DNA from 2 places in the Microlunatus elymi genome. Region 1 is predicted to be linked to the other one. Evidence: predicted binding sites of a transcription regulator. Region 1 holds the regulator's gene; the other holds the start of a gene.

Region 1 (4,420 bases):
CTCCCCTTGCCAGCGGACGATCGATCGGGACGCCTGCCAGGGGATGATCTTGGTCGCACCGAGCTCGGTGATCATCTCCAGCGCGATGTCGGAACGATCGCCCTTGGCCAGTGCCTGGGCCACGGTGATCTTGATCGGTGGCTCGTCGGCGATCATGGTCTGCTCGACCCGTACGGTGATGCCGGATTTGGTCGCTTCCGTCACCGGACCGCGTACGCCACGGCCGGCACCGTCACTGATCACCACCGACTCACCCGGCCCGATCCGCCGTACCGTCGCGGCGTGACGTCCCTCGGCTCCGTCCAGCCGCACCGACGACCCGACCACCGGTAACGGGTCGTCCAACTCCCCCAGAAACACCGGATCGGTCACCACGCCTCACTCTCTCTCCCGAGTTGTCAGAAGGTAGTTGGGTTATAGCCCAACTACGCGCTGACAAGTCGGCTTACTGGTTGGCGAAGGCGTCGCGGAGGCGGGAGAAGACGCCGCGACCGTGCTTCTGCACCGCGCCCTCGGGGCGGGTCTCCTCGCGCACCTCGGCCAGCTTGCGCAGCAACTCACGCTGTTCGTCGTCCAGCTTGGTCGGCGTCTGCACCAGCAGCGTGACGCCGAGATCGCCGCGGGAGTTCGACCGCAGTTTGGGTACGCCGGCGTCGTCGACGGTGAGCCGGGTCCCGGACTGGGTGCCGGCCGGCACGGTCAGCCGGACCGTCGTCTTGTCCGGATCCGCATCCGGCAGGTCGGCCTCCAGGGTGGGCAGGTCCAGCTCGGTGCCCAGCGCGGCCGCCGTCATCGGCAGCTTGACCACCATCTCCAGGTTGTCGCCGTCCCGCTTGAACAGCTCGTGCGGGTTGACGTGCACCTCGACGTACAGGTCACCGGCCGGGCCGCCGCCGGGGCCGACCTCGCCGTGGCTGGCCAGGTGGATCCGATTGCCGGTGGACACGCCGGCCGGCACCTTGACCGTGATGGTCCGGGTCGAGCGGACCCGGCCGTCGCCGGAGCACTCCACGCAGGGATCGGGGATCACCGAGCCGTAGCCGCCGCAGGTCGGGCAGGCCTGGGTGGTGCGGATGTCGCCGATGAAGGACCGTTGGATGTGGGTCACCTCGCCCTGCCCGCGGCAGGTCGCGCAGGTCACCGGCTCGGCCCCGGTCTCCGATCCCTTGCCGTTGCAGCGGGGGCAGAGCACAGCGGTGTCGACGGTGATCGGCTTGGTCACCCCGAACGCCGCCTCGGCCAGTTCCAGGCTCATCCGGACCAGCGCGTTCTGGCCGCGACGCACCCGGGGACGGGGTCCGCGCGCGGTCTGCTGACCGAACATCGCATCGACCAGGTTGGTGAAGTCGAACCCGCCTGCGGTGCCGAAGCCGCCGCCGCCGTTGAACCCGAAGCCGCCCATCCCGCCGTTGCCGAACGGGTCGCCGCCGCGGTCGTACAGCTCCCGCTTCTGCGGATCGGACAGCACCTCGTAGGCCTGGCTGACTTCCTTGAACTTGGTCGCCGCGTCCGGGTCGTCGGACACGTCCGGGTGCATCTCCCGGGCCTTGCGCCGGTACGCCTTCTTGATCTCGTCGGCGCCGGCGTCGGTCGAGACACCGAGGATCTGGTAGTAGTCAGAGCTCATGAGTGCGTGAACGTTTCCTTGTCGTGGTGTTTCATGACGTGCTGGCCGGGTCAGCTCTGGGTGAGGAATCGGCCGACGTAGCGGGCCACGGCGCGAACCGAGGCCATCGTCGAGGGATAGTCCATCCGCGTCGGTCCGACGATACCCAGCGTTGCCCAGCTGTCGGCCTGACTGCCGTACGCGGTGGAGACGACCGAGGTCGTCTGCAGCCTCTCGTACGGATTCTCCTGACCGATCCGCACCGTGACGATATCGGGATCGGTCACCTCGCCGAGCAGTTTGAGCAGGACCACCTGTTCCTCCAGCGCCTCCAGCACCGGCTTGACGGTGGTCTCGAACTCGTCGGTCAGCCGGGTCAGGTTCTGCACCCCGCCGACCACCACCCGGCTGCTCCGGTCGCTGCCCAGCATCTCCAGCAGCGTCGCCACCGACAGTCGCGCGGTCGCACTGGAGGCGACCGCCTGAGCGGTCGGCGAGACCACGCCGTCGGCCAACTCGGCGTCGGCGAGCACCCCGCTGAGGGTCCGCACCGCCTCGCCGGTGGTCTGCCCCACGACGGCCTCGTTGAGCAACGTACGCAGCAGCGCGAGCTCCTCCTCGTCGACCTCGGCCACCTCGACCAGCCGCTGCTCCACCCGGCCGGTCGAGCTGATCATCACCAGCATCAGCCGCTGGGTGGACAGCGACACCACCTCGACATGCCGGACGGTCGCGTGCGAGAGGGTCGGATACTGCACGATCGCGACCTGCTGGGTGACCTGGGCCAGCAACCGTACGGTGCGGCTCAGCACGTCGTCGAGGTCGAGGGCGCCGGACAGGAACGTCTGGATCGCCCGCCGTTCGGCGGTCGACAGCGGTTTGACCGAGCCGAGCCGGTCGACGAACAGCCGATACCCCTTGTCGGTCGGGATCCGGCCGGCGCTGGTGTGCGGCTGGGTGATGTAGCCCTCTTCCTCCAGCACCGCCATGTCGTTGCGTACGGTGGCGGGCGAGACCCCGAGATCGTGCCGATCGACCAGGGCTTTGGAGCCGACCGGCTCCTGACTGGAAACGTAGTCGGTGACGATCGCCCGGAGGACTTCGAGCTTGCGATCGTCAAGCATGGCCCTCCCCTGGCTCTCGATTGTCGTCGGCCTTCCGTTCCTGCCCCGTTGCCGTCTTACCCCGATGCGATGCCGGGTCTCGATTGGCACTCCCGGTTCGCGAGTGCCAGTCTAATCGGTATGGGTGAAAACGCCGAGAACGCCGCCGCGGATCCGACCGGCGACAGCGGGCGGGTCGGATGGCGACTCGGGGACTGGCAGCAGGTCGCCCACGGGGTCTACCGGTTGGTGGCGGAGCCGGCCTCGGTGAACATCGGCCTGGTGGTCGGCAGTGAGGGTGCGTTGCTGGTCGACACCGGCTCGAGCCCGGCGCAGGGCGCCGAGTTGCGGGGAGCGGTCAGCCGGGTCACCGACCTGCCGCTGGTCGCCGTGGTGGTCACCCATGACCATTTCGACCACTCCTTCGGCCTGGCCGGCCTGGCCGGAGTGCCGAGCATCGGGCACGAGTCGTTGTCGCAGACCCTGCTCACCGAGCAGGGGCCGACCGAGGGCGTCGCGGCGGGCGCCCGCAGTCTGGGCTTCGATCCGGGCGAACTGGTTCTCCCGGAGACGTTGATCGCGGTTGCGGACGTGGTCGGACTGGGCGGAAGCCGGGTGGCGGAGATCGCTCACCTCGGCGACGGGCACTCACGGGGTGATCTGGTGATCACGGTCACCGATCCGGGCGCGGACGGTTTCGGCGGGGTGATCTTCGCCGGGGACCTGATCGAATCCGCACCGGCCGAGTCGCCGGCGCCCTGGTACGGATCGGATTCCTCGCCCGATCAGTGGTCCTGGACGGTGGATCGGCTGCGCGGGCTGGCCGGTTCGCAGACGATCATCGTGCCCGGCCACGGTGACCCGGTCGGGGTCGACTTCGTGATCGAACAACGGGACGCGATCGACGCCGTACGGATGGAGCTCGAACGCCTGGCCGCGGCCGGGGTGTCCGAATCCGACGCGTTGGGCCAGGGCGACTGGCCCTTCCCCGCCGACCACGTCGCCGCCGGCATCGCACCCGGGTACGCGGAGATCCGCGCGGCCGCTGAGCGGCAGTCCGGCGCCGGCGGGCGGCCGACGCTGCCGCTGGCAGGAACCTGATCAGCGAGGTTTTCGTATACGCGTCGGCCCGATCGGGCCGTTTCGGGCGGCTGCGGGCGAACGCGTATACAGAAGTCATCGCTCCTGGCGAACGGCCGTGTCGGCAACGGGTCCGGCGCGAGAAACTTCGTAGAGTGCGGCCGTGACGCGATATTCCGGCGACGTGCTGGCTGCCGGCTGGCAGAAGTCCCACCTGACCAAGAGCGAGGACTGCGTGCTCGAGGCGGGGATGGTGCTCGAGGAGGCCGCCTCAGGATTCTGCGGCGCGGTGGTGCGCTGGGAGAACGGGATCGTGGTGCTGGAGGATCGGCATCTGAAACGACGCAGCTTCCCGATCGGCCCCGGCTTCCTGTTGGAGGGCAAACCGGTCGCGTTGAAGATCCCGCCGCGCGTGCCGTCCCGGCTGGCCGGGCCGAGCGGAGCCGGCGTGTGCGCGCCGCCGCCAGGCAGGACCGCGTCCGGGTCGGTCGCGGGCTCGGCCGAGCGGGCGAAGGTGGCACTGCCCAGCCGGATCTACGTCGAGGGCCGGCACGACGCCGAGCTGGTGGAGAAGGTCTGGGGAGATGATCTTCGCCACGAGGGCGTCGTGGTGGAATACCTCGGCGGCGTG
Region 2 (4,420 bases), 740 kb from region 1:
CGATCCCGGCCCGGCACGACATGTCCCGCCGGGTGGACGCCGCATTCCTGGCCAACCTGGTCGCCACTCACCAGCTCGGCGAGGACGAAGCGCACGAGATCGCCGCCGACCTGGTCGCGCGGATCCCGATCAGCACCTTCCGGCTGGACTCGTATGCGAAATGATCATCCGGACAGAACTTGCGTGACGAAGGTGCAAGGAATGCGCGCCGAGAACTGCACCTTCGTCCCGCAAGTTGGTTGAGTCCCTGGATCCGAGCTCCAGACACCCGCGGGCTGGCGCCGTACGGTCGCCACGGCGCCAAAACGCCTGCAGGAACAGTCGACGACGGCCGATGACCGCGGCCCTGGTTACCGAGCGTCGCGCGAGCGTACGTCCGCCGGCCGTATCTCATCTCCGGTTGGGAAACGTACGCTCCCGAGGCGACGCGGCCCGTCGAATTCCAACTGTGGTTGGAAAACGGCGGCACGGTCGGACAACCGCACCCGAAAGCGACCGCCGCACCCGAAACAGCCCGGCTCACCCACAGCCGCACCCGATAACGACCGCCGCACCCGTAATTTCGCGCGCGACGGTCGGTTTTGGGTGCGGCTGTGTTCGTGGAGCACCGTCCGGGCACGACGAAGGGCCCTCCCCGTACGGGAAGGGCCCTTCGTTGTTGATCAACCAGTGATCAGTCCTCGTCCTCCGGCTTGTCCACCACCAGGGTCTCGGTGGTGAGCAGCAGGGAGGCGATCGAGGCGGCGTTGGCGAGCGCGGAACGCGTCACCTTGACCGGGTCGATCACACCGTCGGCGATCAGGTCGCCGTACTTGTCGGTGGCCGCGTTGTAGCCCTCGTTCGGGCCCAGCTCGGCAACCTTGGAGGTGATCACGTAGCCCTGCTGACCGCCGTTCTCGGCAATCCAGCGCAGCGGCTCGACAACGGACCGGCGCACGATGCCGACACCGAGCTCCTCGTCCTTGTCCAGGCCGAGGCCGCCGTCGAGGGCGGAGGCAGCATGCACCAGAGCCGCGCCGCCACCGGCGACGATGCCCTCCTCGATCGCGGCGCGGGTCGCAGAGACCGCGTCCTCGATCCGGTGCTTCTTCTCCTTCAGTTCGACCTCGGTGGCCGCGCCGACCTTGATCACGCAGACACCGCCGGCGAGCTTGGCAACCCGCTCCTGCAGCTTCTCCCGATCCCAGTCGGAATCGGTCCGCTCGATCTCGGCGTTCAGGGTGGCGACCCGACCGGCCACGTCCTCGGCGTTACCCGCGCCGTCGACGATGGTGGTGTCGTCCTTGGTGACGACGACCCGGCGAGCCCGGCCCAGAACGTCCAGACCGACCTGATCCAGCTTGAGGCCCACGTCGGAGGTGACGACGGTGCCGCCGGTCAGGATGGCGATGTCCTCGAGCATGGCCTTACGACGATCACCGAAGGCCGGAGCCTTGACCGCGACCGAGGTGAAGGTGCCCTTGATCTTGTTCACCACCAGGGTGGAGAGCGCCTCGCCGTCCACGTCCTCGGCCACGATGAACAACTTGCCGGACTGGCCGATGACCTTCTCCAGCAGCGGCAGCAGATCGTTCATCGAGCTGATCTTGCCCTGGTGGATCAGGATGTACGGATCGTCCAGCACCGCTTCCTGGCGATCGGCGTCGGTGACGAAGTACTGGCTGATGTAGCCCTTGTCGAACTGCATGCCCTCGGTGAACTCGAGTTCGGTACCGAAGGTCTGCGACTCGTCGACGGTGATCACACCGTCCTTGCCGACCTTGTCGAACGCCTCGGCGATCAGCGAGCCGATCTCCTCGTCACGCGAGGAAACCGTGGCGACCGATGCCATGTCGGAGGTGGTCTGCACCTCGCGGGCGTCGGAACGCAGCCGCTCAGTGACCTTCTCCACTGCGGCGTCGATGCCCCGCTTGAGGCCGATCGGATTGGCACCGGCGGCGACGGCCTTCAGGCCCTCGTGCACCATCGCCTGCGCCAGCACGGTCGCAGTGGTGGTGCCGTCACCGGCGATGTCGTTGGTCTTGGTGGCGACCTCCTTGGCCAACTGCGCGCCGAGGTTCTCGTACGGATCGTCGAGCTCGACCTCACGGGCGACGGTGACACCGTCGTTGGTGATGGTCGGGGCGCCCCACTTCTTGTCGATGACGACGTAGCGGCCCTTCGGGCCGAGCGTCACCTTGACGGTGTTGGCCAGGGTGTCGACGCCCCGCTCCAACGCCTGACGTGCTTCCTCATCGAAAGAGAGGATCTTGGGCATTTGCTGTCCCTTCTCCTACTTATCGATTCACTTGCTGACGACAGCGAGGATGTCGCGGGCGTTCAGCAGCAGCAGGTCCTTGTTGTCGTAGCGAACCTCGGTGCCGCCGTACTTGCTGAAGATCACCACGTCGTTCTCGGCGACGTCGACGGGGATCCGCTTGCCGCTGTCGTCGACGCGGCCCGGGCCGATGGCCAGAACCTTGCCCTCCTGCGGCTTCTCCTTGGCGGTGTCCGGAATGACCAGGCCCGAAGCGGTGGTCTGCTCGGCCTCGAGCGGCTCAACGAGGATGCGATCCTCGAGCGGCTTGATCGTGACTGCCACGTTCAAACCCCTTTCACAATGTGAGTTGTCGGTTCATCGTGTTGGTGTGGCCGGGGCGTCGTCGCGGGTGCCGTCCCGTCCGGGTACAACTGGCACACTCACAGGGAGAGTGCTAACGCGAGATTAGCACTCGCTCATCGTGAGTGCCAGACGCCTCTCGGATCAGTCCAACCGCAGTCGACCGGTGTCGGTGCCGGCCGTCATAGTTGGCCGGGTGAAGAGCTCGTCAGCCGATCCGGTACGAAGTTCGGCCCCCGGAGCGCACGGGCACGAGGCAGCGCGCCACTCGACGCCGCCGCGCGGCATCCTCGGCCTGCCCGATCGGCTGCCGTATCAGGTCACGCGTACGCAGCCGAGCGATGAGCTGCGCTGGTGCATCGACCGGTTCTGGACCTCGGCCTGGCAGATCCCGCCGGGCCGGGCGGTGACCGCCCGGGTGCTGCCGCATCCGACCGTCAACCTGACCCTGGAGTCCGGCGAACTGGTGATCACCGGCGTTGCCCGCGGCGTCTTCAATCGGACCCTCACCGGGAACGACCGGGTCTTCGGCATCAAGCTCCGGCCCGGAGTCGCCCGGTTGCTGATCGATATCGAGGTCGGCGCTCTGTCCGGGCAGGGACAGCCCGCCGAGGCGGTGATGGGTCTGGCCGCCGAACTGGCCGAACAGTTGCGCGGCTGCCGTCGCGACCGGGAACGGATCGCCGTCACCGAAGCCTTGTTCGGTTCTCGGCTGGCCGGGCCGTCGGCGGAGCTGTCGTTGGTGCAGGAAGCCGTCGCCGCACTGACCAGCGATCCCGACGTCCGGCGAGTTCGCGACGTCACCGGGCAGCTCGGGGTCAGTGAGCGCACGCTGCAGCGGCTGTTCGCCGACTACCTCGGGCTCACGCCGGGCTGGGTGCTGCGCCGCGGCCGGTTGCACGCCGCCGCCGAGCGACTGATCCAGCTGGCCGCATCCGCGACCTCGGAGCGTACGGCGTTGGCCGACGTGGCCGCCGAGTTCGGCTACGCCGATCAGGCTCATCTGACCAACGACTTCACCAAGATCATCGGGCTGCCGCCGGCCAGCTGGCTCAGCACGCTGATCTCCGAACACCCCGCCGGCTGACCCCTTCCCCCTCCTCGCTGCTTCCCGCGCACCTGCGGCGCTGCCGCGCATGCTCCAACATGCGCGGGAGGACCGGAAGTGCGCGGGAGCGGGTTTGGCCGGGGCAGCCGGACCGGCCGTTCCTGCGGTTGCGTGCCCGGTTAGGTTCGGGGGATGGAGAAGAAGCCGCTTGTCCTCGAGATCGACCTCAGCCTCGGCCTGCAGGACGCCACTCCGCAGGATCCGTTGACGGCGCTGCGGGCGCGCAACACGCCCCGGCTCTCCCACATCATCTCCGGCCTACGGCATGCCGCCGGCGACGACGAGGTGGTGGCGTTGATCATGCACCTGACGCCGATGATCAAGGCGGCAGAGGCCGACGAACTGGCGATCGCGCTGCGTTCCTTCCGCGACGCCGGCAAGAAGGTGATCGCCTGGAGCGAGAGCTTCGGCGAGCTCGGGCCGGGCACCCTGCCGTACTACCTGGCGACGGTGGCCGACGAGATCTGGATGCAGCCCAGCGGAACGCTCGGGCTTCAGGGCATCGGGCTGGAGGTCGCCACCATTCGCGGCGTTCTGGACAAGATCGGCGCCGAGCCGCAGATCGGCCAGCGGCAGGAGTACAAGACCGCCGCCGAGATGTACACCGCGACCGAGATCAGTGAACCGAATCGGGAGATGACCGGTCGGATGTGCGCCTCGATCACCGAGCAGGTGATCAACGCGACCGCACAGGCTCGCCTGCTCACCCCCGA

Evidence for each region. The regulator HrcA, encoded in region 1, represses chaperone genes, less so after heat shock. The targets are predictions, from matches to a motif close to TTGGCACTCGNNNNNNNCGAGTGCCAA.
Region 2: groES (co-chaperone GroES) is a predicted target of HrcA. The motif match lies at 2,705-2,731, and genes of this name have one in related genera.

The regions. Positions count from the first base shown of each region.
Region 1 covers NZ_CP041692.1:2,186,656-2,191,075, reverse strand. Annotated here, with positions in the region: gene FOE78_RS09835 (16S rRNA (uracil(1498)-N(3))-methyltransferase) at 1-372, opposite strand, end outside; gene dnaJ (molecular chaperone DnaJ) at 446-1,627, opposite strand; gene hrcA (heat-inducible transcriptional repressor HrcA) at 1,678-2,730, opposite strand; gene FOE78_RS09820 (MBL fold metallo-hydrolase) at 2,851-3,810, shown strand; gene FOE78_RS09815 (DUF3097 domain-containing protein) at 3,953-4,420, shown strand, end outside.
Region 2 covers NZ_CP041692.1:1,446,762-1,451,181, reverse strand. Annotated here, with positions in the region: gene uxaC (glucuronate isomerase) at 1-164, shown strand, start outside; gene groL (chaperonin GroEL) at 674-2,257, opposite strand; gene groES (co-chaperone GroES) at 2,285-2,581, opposite strand; gene FOE78_RS06500 (helix-turn-helix domain-containing protein) at 2,796-3,686, shown strand; gene sppA (signal peptide peptidase SppA) at 3,840-4,420, shown strand, end outside.